Panacibacter microcysteis: one gene and its partner. The protein of the gene in region 1 interacts with the protein of each later gene in a pairwise test. Links are inferred from orthologs where the notes say so. Each region holds a gene or a part of one and is shown on either strand. Other genes may lie near its edges.

What was found.
Region 2: the proteins of rplD (region 1) and def interact in binary tests that used the Escherichia coli proteins (3 or more experiments, as listed by UniProt). The link is inferred for Panacibacter microcysteis from one-to-one orthologs.

What each region holds. Positions count from the first base shown.
Region 1 is NZ_JADWYR010000001.1:2,700,760-2,706,337, reverse strand. What follows is about bases 1-2,774. They hold rplD (50S ribosomal protein L4), read right to left. Parts: upstream 1,819-2,774; coding sequence 1,183-1,818; downstream 1-1,182. Other genes in these bases: rpsJ (30S ribosomal protein S10), read right to left, coding at 2,732-2,774; rplC (50S ribosomal protein L3), read right to left, coding at 1,836-2,453; rplW (50S ribosomal protein L23), read right to left, coding at 857-1,156; rplB (50S ribosomal protein L2), read right to left, coding at 1-812. Also shown: more of rpsJ, read right to left, coding at 2,775-3,037; I5907_RS11015 (response regulator), read left to right, coding at 3,306-3,695; I5907_RS11010 (hypothetical protein), read right to left, coding at 3,865-4,263; I5907_RS11005 (tetratricopeptide repeat protein), read right to left, coding at 4,440-5,578.
Region 2 is NZ_JADWYR010000002.1:720,651-726,354, reverse strand. Bases 1,412-4,311 are described here. They hold def (peptide deformylase), read right to left. Parts: upstream 3,201-4,311; coding sequence 2,622-3,200; downstream 1,412-2,621. Other genes in these bases: I5907_RS14940 (UbiA-like polyprenyltransferase), read right to left, coding at 3,826-4,311; I5907_RS21810 (hypothetical protein), read left to right, coding at 3,680-3,811; ruvX (Holliday junction resolvase RuvX), read right to left, coding at 3,268-3,681; I5907_RS14955 (hypothetical protein), read right to left, coding at 1,699-2,625. In the rest of the region: I5907_RS14965 (response regulator), read left to right, coding at 1-540; I5907_RS14960 (outer membrane beta-barrel protein), read left to right, coding at 815-1,402; more of I5907_RS14940, read right to left, coding at 4,312-4,761; I5907_RS14935 (RNA methyltransferase), read right to left, coding at 4,768-5,307; I5907_RS14930 (GNAT family N-acetyltransferase), read left to right, coding at 5,460-5,704. UniProt on the Escherichia coli protein: Removes the formyl group from the N-terminal Met of newly synthesized proteins. Requires at least a dipeptide for an efficient rate of reaction. N-terminal L-methionine is a prerequisite for activity but the enzyme has broad specificity at other positions.

The DNA.
Region 1 (5,578 bases):
CGTTGGATGATCAGCTTATCGCTGCCTTTTCCTTTTGTTCTTGTTTTTTCGCCTTTAGCATATTTACCTGTGCGTGAACGAGGGTGACCTCCTGATGCTCTACCTTCGCCACCACCCATCGGGTGATCTACGGGGTTCATAGCTACACCACGATTACGTGGACGAATACCTTTCCAGCGGTTTGCACCAGCTTTACCTTTCTGCTCAAGGTTATGATCGCTGTTAGATACAACACCTACCGTTGCATAGCAGTTAATCAAAACTTTTCTCAACTCGCCACTTGGCATTTTTAATACCGCGTATTTTTCTTCTTTGTTGGCAAGCTGTGCTGATGCGCCTGCGCTTCTTACCAGTTTACCACCCTGACCAGGCTGCATTTCGATATTATGAATCATAGTACCAAGTGGCATATTCTTCATCATTAATGCATTCCCGATTTCCGGGGCTGCTGCATCACCAGACATTACAGATGCACCCACCTGTAAACCCTGCGGAGCAATGATATATCTCTTTTCACCGTCTGTATATTCCAGCAGCGCGATGAATGCTGTGCGGTTGGGATCGTATTCTATTGAAACAACTTTTGCTTCAATATCTTTCTTATTGCGTTTAAAATCTACAATACGGTAATGCTTCTTATGTCCGCCACCTATATAACGCATGGCACGACGCCCCTGAGCATTACGACCACCTGTGCTGTGAATCGGTTCCAATAAGCTTTTTTCCGGTTTGTTGGTAGTGATCTCAGCATAGGCATTACCGATTTTCCATCTGGTACCTGCGGTAATTGGTTTAAACTTCTTTAATGCCATTTTCTTTTCTTTTGTGCGAACTTATCAGCTTCGCTTACTATTAATTAAATGTTTGCGTACAAATCAATTGTTTCACCGTCTGCTACAGTTACATAAGCTTTTTTGTAGGCAGGCTTTACACCTTTGATAAAGCCGGCTTTTGTAAAGCGGGTTTTATTTTTACCGGGAACAACTATTGTATTCACATCTGTTACTGAAACACCATAGAACTGTTCTATAGCTTTCTTGATTTCCAGTTTGTTTGCCTTACGGTTGACCTTAAAGGCATATCTTCTCAGTTTATCCTGCTGAAGATTTGCTTTTTCTGTAAGTATAGGCTTTACTAAAATTTCACTCAGTTTCATTGTATAATTATTGAAACGTTATTCAATTATGCTTCTGCAACAGCTTCTTCAGAAAATACTTTGGCTGCGCTTTCTGTAATTACCAACACGTCAGCATTCATGATATCATAGGTATTGATATCTGAAAGGATAGTGTTAGCGATGTTTGGAACATTGCGTGTGCTGAGGTACAGGTTATCATTATATTCAGCAGTTACAAGCAACGACTTTTTGTTCGCTATGTTCAGCACTTTCATCACATCAACCAGTTGCTTTGTTTTAGGAGCATCGAGGTTGATTTCTTCCAATACTACTATAGCATTTTCTTTGGCTTTATATGAAAGGGCACTCATTTTAGCAAGATCCTTTACTTTCTTATTCAGTTTAAAACCATAACCATGGGGTTTTGGTCCAAAGATGGTACCACCACCTTTATACAAAGGGTTACGGATGTTACCTTTACGGCTACCACCTGTACCTTTCTGACGGTGTAACTTGCGGCTTGCACCTTTTACTTCTGCACGCGTTTTTACTTTGTGCGTTCCCTGGCGCTGTGCTGCCTGGTATTGTTTAACTGCCAGGTAAAGTACGTGGTCGTTAGGTTCAATACCGAATATATCCTCCGGCAACTCAATCGTTCTACCGGTTTTTTCACCTTTTATATTTAAAACTTCTACTTGCATGTTTCTTCGATTAAAGTTTATTTCTGGATTAAAACGATTGAACCGTTGTGGCCCGGAACAGAACCGCTCACAAGGATATAGTTTTTATCAGAGAAGATTTTTACCACTTTAAGGCCTTTAAGCTTAACACGGTCATTACCCATACGACCCGCCATTCGCATCCCTTTAAATACGCGTGAAGGATAAGAAGAGCCACCAATAGAACCTGGTGCCCTCTGACGATCGTGCTGACCATGTGATTTTTCACCAACACCACTGAAACCATGACGTTTTACTACACCCTGGAATCCTTTACCTTTTGTAGTGCCTACAACGTCAACTTTATCGCCTTCGGCAAAAATGTCAACAGTGATGGTATCACCTAAATTTTTATCCTCGAAATAATTGCGGAATTCTTTTACGAAGCTTTTTGGAGCTGTCTGAGATTTAGAGAAGTGATTGATCTCAGATTTGTTGGAGTGTTTTTCTTTCTTATCGCCGAAACCTAACTGTAGTGCGCTATAACCATCTGTATCTGCAGTTTTAACCTGGGTTACCACGCAAGGACCAGCTTCAATAATGGTGCAGGCAGTCTGCTTACCATCCGGGGTGAAGATGCTGGTCATCCCAATTTTTTTACCAATAATTCCTTTCATCTTTTTGCGGTTTATGCCCCGCAGGTTGTAAGGACATTCCGCTGATGAGAGCGGAACTCGATCCTCTGTTTGCCACCGACCTTTTCTTTTGTTTCTTCTGCTTTGAAGATTCAGAAGTACCGGCAGTAAACAAACCTCGAAGGGCTTGTTTATATGTACGCTCCTGTTTTAACAGGATTATTATCTTCTTCAGAGCTCTTTTCTCTCTCCGGATTTTGCGGAGCAGATTGAGAGGTGAATTGTTATAAGAACTTTGACCGCGTATCAAACGCGAAATTTTACGCTTTAATCTCTACTTCTACACCAGAAGGCAGATCCAGCTTGCTCAACGCATCTACTGTTCTTGAAGAAGAAGTGTAAATGTCTAATAAACGTTTGTGCGTGCAAAGCTGAAATTGCTCACGGCTTTTCTTGTTAACGTGTGGTGAACGTAGTACCGTGAAAATTCTTTTGCGCGTAGGCAAAGGAATAGGACCAGTTACTACGGCACCAGTACTGCGTACTGTTTTTACGATCTTCTCTGCAGATTTATCTACTAAACTGTGATCGTAAGACTGTAATTTTATTCTGATTCTCTGGGACATAGCGTGAACCAAACTTTCAATTTGGGAGCGCAAAGGTATAAGTCTCCATTGTAACAGACAAGAATTTTGAAAAGAATTTTTAAAAAAGCCTAAAAGTTTCTAACCCGGCTCGCTGCATATTTGCTGTTCCTGCAAAGATAGCCGCACTCAGGCGGTCTTTATAGTACAAATTCTACAGCATAACTTATTCATATAGTACAATAAACAAAGCCATTTGTCTATTTTTTACTTTTTACGGCCATTTTATTTTTGCAGAAATTAAACGGCATTGTTCAAAAACCTCAAAATATTGATCATTGAAGACTCTATACTGCTGATAGAACGCTTTCTTATGGTAATTGAGGAAACCGGCATTGTAAAAGGTGCTGAATATGCATTGAATTACCATGAAGCGCAGCTTTCGTTTAGTAAAATAACACCGGATATTTTGGTGCTGGATATAAATCTCCCGGACGTAAACGGAATAGAAATGCTAAAAATTTTCCGTAAGAATTACCCTTCACTCAAGATTATTATCTCTTCTATTCATACAGACGACTATTACCGGGTTGTATGCAGAAACCTTGGCGCTGACTATTTTGTAAGTAAAACCGATGCTTTTGAAGCACTTCCCTCAATCATTTATGAAATTGCCGCAGCCGAAGCTGTGCCTGCATAACGTTGAATCTGTAAATCAATGGTTTATATATTATTGTCCCGGCTGCAGTTTTTTATGGCATCGCCGGTTGTGTCACTCACTTGTACTTTCTGAACTTTGTGGAACAGCGGGTATATTTTCAATAAAGCCTTATTTGTCAATAAAAAAAGATGGCTTTCGCCATCTTTTTTTATTCCTGTGGTTTCATTCTTTTCTTCTTCATTTTTTCCCGCTGCTCCGGTGTTAACACATTGTTCAGTTTTGCTTTGGCGTCTTTTTCCGTCGCTTTCAGCTTTTCTTCTTTCTGTGCATCCGTTAATGTGGCATCGTTTTTAATTTTTTCCTTTTCCTTCTTTGTATTGATCAATATATCGTCTACCTGCTTTTTTTGATCCTGCGAAAGGTCCAGATCCTTCAGGTTTTCTTTTGTGATGCCTTTTTCCTTCAGATTTTGCCTGCGGGTACTATCCATGTTCTGTGCGTGATTCTGTATACGCTCTTTTTTGGTTTTCCTGGCAGTACTATCCTGTGCATTTGAAACCGAAGTAACAGCAACAAGAGAAAGAAGTAACAACATTAGTTTATTCATGATTGCATTTTGCGTTATTAGAGCTTGTGTTTGTGGGAAAGTTTAAAAGGGTGAGATGTTTTTTACCGCCTAAAGCGCTGACGTGTTATAAATCAGCATCGAAAAGCTCAATAATGTGTTGCAGTACAAGTGAGTGACACAACCGAAGCTTAATAATAATTCTTCAGCCGGCTACCTTATATTTTTTTTCTTTTTTTGTACGCTGCCAATAAATCTACCACCTGGTTATTTTGTAAAATGGCCGGATTTAATTCTATAAACTTTTTTACCAGTTTTGGCGCTTTGCTGAGGCCTTCTTCCAATTGCAACAACGCTTCTTTTGGCTTTGCCAACACAAAAAGTACGGCACTATAAAGAAAGAAAAACACAGGCTTATCATCTGTAGCTTTCCTGGCCTGGAGGCATTGCCGTGCCGCCTCTTCATAATGCCCGGCATTATAAAGACACCTGATCAACGCATCCCAACCGCTAACGTTTTTTGGCCTCAGGCGTACTACCACACTGAAATACTGGATAGCCTCGCGATAATTTTTCATTTGCATGTAACATTCGCCCATTGCCAGGTTATACTCCGGCAGGTGGCGGTGAATGCGCATTGCCTGCTCAAGCGAACCTAATGCCCTGCTGTATTGCTTTTCAGCAATATATGTGAGTGCGATTTTATAGTGCAGCTTACTATCATCGGGGTTCATATGAGAGGCTTTGCGGTAATTAAACCTGGCCTGTGCAAATTTATTCAGCCGGTGATAGCAGTGACCAATAGCTTCATGGATAACTTCTTCAGGTCTTGTGAGCTCCAGTACTTTTTCCAGTGTTTCAATTGCTTCTTTGTATTTGCGTAGCCGAATATACGCATCGCCCATGTTGCGGTAAGCATAATCGAATTTTTCATCTATTACTACGGCATACTGGTACGCATCTATTGCCTTTTCGTATAATTTGAGACCCTGAAATGCGGCCCCAAGATTGAACCATGCCAGCTCATTATATGGAAAATCTTCTATGATCCTGTGATGTAATTTTATACTTTCTTCATTCCGGCCTGTGAAATCTGTCCAGAAACAAATTTTATACAACGCTTCTTCGTTGGTAGGTTCTTTTTCCAGTATTAATGAAAGACAATCAAACACTTTATCGAATTCCTCGTAATCGTCATATACATCTGCCAATTCGAAAAGAAGATCAATTTTTTCTTCTCCTTCGAAGAGGGATAATGCTTCTTCAAGTAATTCTACTGCTTTGTCCTGCTCATCAAGGGCCAGGTATGCATCTGTCTTAAGTATATAGATATCAATGTCATTGTGATCGAACAAAG
Region 2 (5,704 bases), on another replicon or contig:
CTGATTAAGCTGGTTGATGAACTGAAACCAGACATCGTGGTAACAGACATAAAAATGCCTTTGATGGATGGCGTAGAAGCGACGAAATACATTACCAAAAAATACCCTGACACCGGCGTAATCGCGCTATCAATGTTTGATGAGATATCTCTTATTATAGAAATGCTCGAAGCCGGGGCATCCGGTTATCTTGTGAAAGACTGCGACAAAACGGAAATAAAGGAAGCCATAGAACGTGTACACCAGAAAGAGCAATATTACTGCCGGCATACCGGTAATAAGCTGATGCAGGTAATGGCAAGGAATGCTAAAAAAGACCAGGGAAAAAATGGCGCTCCTGCACTCTCAGAAAAAGAAAAAGAAATTATTGATCTTATCTGCCAGCAATATACTACCAGGGAAATTGGTGAGAAACTTTTTATGAGCCCGAGAACGGTAGAAGGGTACCGGCTGAAGATACTTGAAAAGCTGGAAGCAAAAAACACGGTAGGTATTGTGATAGCAGCAATAAAATATGGGATCTATGTGCCTGAGCAGTAATGATGATCTCTGGTCAGCTTTTACAATTACTGCATAAAAACATTCAGACGTGGACGCCAAAACGGCGTCCATCTTCATTTTTACGCCTGCCGAGTGCGTTCTAACGCTTTAGTTATGCAGATTATGGTTAAACGTGTATAAGAGTGGAAACAGTATAGCCCTTTTGTGTAGATAATTCCACAAAATCTTGTACGCATGATGTTGAAACTATGACCAGCAAGGCATTTGGCATAATGGAATGGTAGTTGCATTTATGGTTGCAAACAAACTATTTATGAAAAGAATCATTATTACTGCGTTTGCGTTGTGCATGTTCTCTGCAACTTTTGCGCAAACACAAAAAGGTAATATTTTAGTCGGTGCGGACCTTGCGGGTCTTGGGCTTAACTTCCAGGAAGGAAATACTCAGTTTAATCTTAACATCAATCCTAAAGCTGGCTGGTTTATAAAAGATAACCTTGTTATAGGGCCGGATTTAAGTATTGGTCTTAACACACAAAAAGGTGCTACAAGCCTTACATACGGAGTTGGTGCATTCGGCCGAAAATATTTCAACGACAATGCTACAAACCTTACCAGGACTACCAAATGGTTTTTAGAAGCTAATGCAGGTATTTATGGTACAAACCTTTCAGGCGACAACGTAGAGAAAACAAGCACAAATGGTTTTGGTGCAGGTTTTGGACCTGGTCTTGCTTACTTCCTTACGCCAAACATAGCGCTGGAAGGATTGGTAAAGTACAACCTAACCGTTGGTTTTGGTAGCTCTACAACCAATAACAATATTGGTTTTGGACTGGGCTTCCAGATTTATTTACCAGGTAGCCAGGCAAGACAGCTTGCCAAAGATCCTATTAAGTAATGACAAATACTACTACTGTGCATTTCTTATCGGGAATGCACAGTGTTCTATATATACAGTTGCTAACCACTTAAAGTAACTGCAATCATTGCTGAATAACATGTAAGAATTTAAAGTACTGCACGGACGGCTTTCTGTGAGAGGGCCTGCCGAAAAAAGTTATGCTGTACAAGAGTGCGACGCAACGGAAGATGAGCAAAGAACAGTAAGCTGGTAACAAACAATTCCCACTTAAAATCTACTACCGGCTTGGGTTACATGCTTGGGTTTGTAATAATGCTTCCGCTGCTTCGCACTTATTTTTTATAATCGAAAATGGTAGCTGTAAATTCTCCCCTCTCCCTCTTTTTAAACAGTGCAGAAAAGTTTCCCTTGTAACGTAATGTTTTGGGTATCAGTAAATCACCCACCCGCGTCATTTCTACCTGCATGTTTACATCAAAATCATACACACCTACTTTGTAACTAAGGGCGTAATTACGGGCAAGTACTTCAAATGTTTTATAGTCAAACCAGGTGGTCATTTCATCAACCACTATATCTCCTGAACCGGCATAAGACTCCTTTGGCTTAATGGTAAAAACGTAAGCATAGCTGCCTTTATAGTCAATATAATCAAGCTTATAATCGTATAGTTTATATGCACGCTCATCATACAAATCAAGCTTATTGCCTATAAACGGTATGCCGGGAATTTTTTTTCCGGGATTAAAGAAAAGCATCTTTAGCTGCTCTTTGTGCTTCTCGATGCCGCTTTTATTTGCCAGGTCGAATGCATGGCCGTTAACAATGTTGTCTTCTCCACACACAGTTCCTTTTGTAAGAAAGATAGCCGCGTACATTTCTGCAGTGGTGTAATTATAATTGCCCTTATTATCGAAATAATCACCGGTGGTTTCCTGGCTCAGCACCTTCATGCTGCGGCAATTATTTTCGCGGTGCTGTGTGGTCTTACTGTTCCAGCTTGCTTTTACGCTGCCATCTTTATTGAGCATGCGTATGTTGTTGTAAGAGCTGAATTCTATAATATGAAGATTGCGGAAAGCCTTGTAAAAAGTAGTGTCGTCTTTAATGCGTTGCAGTATATGCCTGTAATCAAGGTTATTCCTTACAACAGCTTCCGGAAGTGTTATTTTCTGGTTATCCCATATAAGCGTTGTATCCTGCGCAAACGCTTTGCTGGTAAGGGTTAGCGAAAGTAAAACGAGTATGTATTGCCTCATTTAGGAAACACCATTTTATAATCCACTTTCACTTTACCTTTTGATATATCTGTCAGTTTTCCTTTGAGCATTTTTTTGCGGAGCGGTTTCAGGTAGTCTATAAAAAGTTTGCCCTCTATATGATCGTACTCATGCTGAATGATACGCGCAGTAAGACCGGTAAAAGTTTCTGTATGTGGCTGAAGCTTTTCATCAAGGTACTCTATGGTCACTTCTTCAGGCCTCATTATGTCTTCCCTTATTTTTGGAATACTCAAACAGCCTTCATTATACCCCCAGTCTTCACCGCCAAACTCCACAATGTGTGCATTGATGAATACTTTTTTGGTTCCTGGCTCATCTGGATATTTTCCTTTCTCGTCATCTTCCTGGTGCTCAAATATCTGCGCGCTGTCTATTACAAAAAGGCGGATGCTTTTATTTACCTGCGGTGCAGCAAGCCCCACACCATTGCTGGCATACATCGTTTCCCACATATCTTCAATAAACTTATCCAGTTGTGGATAATCCTGGTCAATATCAATGGCAACTTTTCTTAAAACATCTGCGCCGTAAGCAACAATGGGTAAAATCATAATTCCTCTACAATTAAAATTGCGGCAAATATAAATCTTAGGTTGTTAATGCCAGTCAAAATAACGGTCAGGTATGTCTTTCAAGGTATTCCTGCAACATAATGGTGGCGGCAATTTCATCAATGTTCTTTTTGTTCTGTCTGTCTTTCTTTTTCATTCCCATTGCCACCATGGCCTGTACCGCCATTTTAGAGGTATAACGTTCATCAACGGTTTGCACGGGTACAGCAGGAAATTCTTTTTGCAGCCTTTTAATAAACGCCTGCACCAGCGGTGTGGCATGTGTGTCAGAATCATCCCAGTTTTTTGGTTCTCCTACCAGTATCAGTTCAACAGGTTCTTCTTTCAGGTATTGCTTCAGGTAAGTAAAAAGGTCTTTTGTATCCACTGCGGTTAAACCGCCGGCAATTATTTTCAACGGGTCTGTTACAGCCAGGCCTGTTCTTTTTGCACCATAGTCAATCGCTAAAATTCTCGCCATGTACAAAGTATTTTTTTATGAGCCCGGCATTGGTGGTACTATGAAGCTTTGGTTGCGTCGCACTCTTGTACTGCCCGAACACTATGCAGCAAACGCGAAGATCGAAGCGAAACAGTTCTCAGGCTTTTAATTTCTGCAATAAGCTTATGCCAGCAATAATATATCTGCTATAACCAATACACCAAAAACAACGCTTGCTATACCATTGGCCGTAATAAATGCAATATTTACACGGCTCAGATCATTGGGTTTTACAATGGAGTGCTGGTAAACTAGCATACCGGCAAACACCGCAATACCCGTCCAGTATAAAAAGGAAAAGTCGCCAACCACGCCAGCTGCTACCACAAAACCCACACTTAGTAAGTGCAGGAGTGCTGATACACGCAATGCCTTTGCTTTGCCCAGTACAGCGGGTATGGAATACAATTGCTGCGATTGGTCGAACTCAACATCCTGCAAAGCATAAATGATATCAAAGCCACTGACCCAGCAGATTACTGCGAAGGAAAATAAAACGGGCAAAACATCAAATCTTCCTGTTACGGCAAGGTATGCGCCTATTGGCGCAAGCGATAAACCAAGACCAAGCACAAGGTGACAAAGTGGTGTAAAACGTTTTGTATAGCTGTAAAACAACACTACAAAAAGTGCTGCCGGCGAAAGGTAAAAACAAATCTTATTGATAAAGAAAGTTGCTATGATAAACAGCAGGCAATTGAGTATTACAAATCTCAGTGCACTGTGGGGCGATATGATACCTTTTGGTATTTCCCTGATGGCCGTTCTGGGGTTCTTTGCATCGAAACTCCTGTCGAGGTAACGGTTGAAGGCCATGGCAGCGCTGCGTGCTGTAACCATGCAGAGCAGTATTAAAATAAACTTCTGTATATATTCTCCGGCAGGAACACCTGCAAAAGCCGGTAAAACAAAATGCGGAGTATCGATGGCTGGCACCGGCATATTTTGCCAGAAGAAAAGCTGCGCTGTTCCTAAGAAAAAACCAATCATTGCGAAAGGCAATGCGAAAATGGTATGACTGAATTTTACCAGGCTTAAATAATTCTTTACTGTACTCATCTTACACTATTTAAAAAATGCCAATCTTGGTTCAGATAACTTATACAAAACAATACCGGCGGCAACTGAGATATTCAGGGAGTGTTTCATGCCCAATTGTGGTATTTCTATACAACCATCGCACAGGGCTATTACTTCGTTGTTTACACCTGCTACTTCATTGCCAAAAACCACCGCAAGTTTTTCACTGGCTGGTGCGGTAAAATTTTCAAGTGAAATGCTTTGCGCTGCCTGCTCCACTGCATACACTTTATAACCCCGCTCTTTCAGTTCTTTTACCGCAATGGTGGTTTCAGCAAAATGCATCCAGTCTATTGTATCTGTGGCACCCAATGCTGTTTTATGTATATCCCTGTGTGGCGGTTGTGGTGTATAACCACATAAGCAAATACCTTCCAGTAAAAAAGCATCTGCAGTTCTGAACACGCTGCCCACATTGTGCATACTGCGTATGTTATCCAGCACTGCTATAATACTGTTCTTGTCTGCAGCTTTAAATTGTTCGACCGATTTACGGCTAAGCTCATCCATGCTTAGTTTGCGCATGGTGCAAAGATAGCCTTGAAAAAATAATGTTTGGTGCCGGAGTACGAAGACCGCATCTGGAGCGCTGAGCAGCGATAAAAGCGTACAAGAGTGCGACGCAACAACAGCTTAATAGTAATTTTACAGCCTGGTTAACCATAAAATTTACAACTATGATTATCTGGAAGTGTAAACCATTCAGAGACCTTTCTGTATTTGAACTGTATGCGATACTTCGTTTGCGCAGCGACATTTTTGTTGTGGAACAAAACTGTGTTTTTCTTGACATGGATGACAAAGACCAGCATTGTGACCACCTGTGCGGATGGAGTGGTGATATTCCTGTAGCTTATGTAAGGCTGGTACCACCGGGTGTTGCTTATGATGAACCGTCGATCGGCCGCGTGGTTACCGCTAG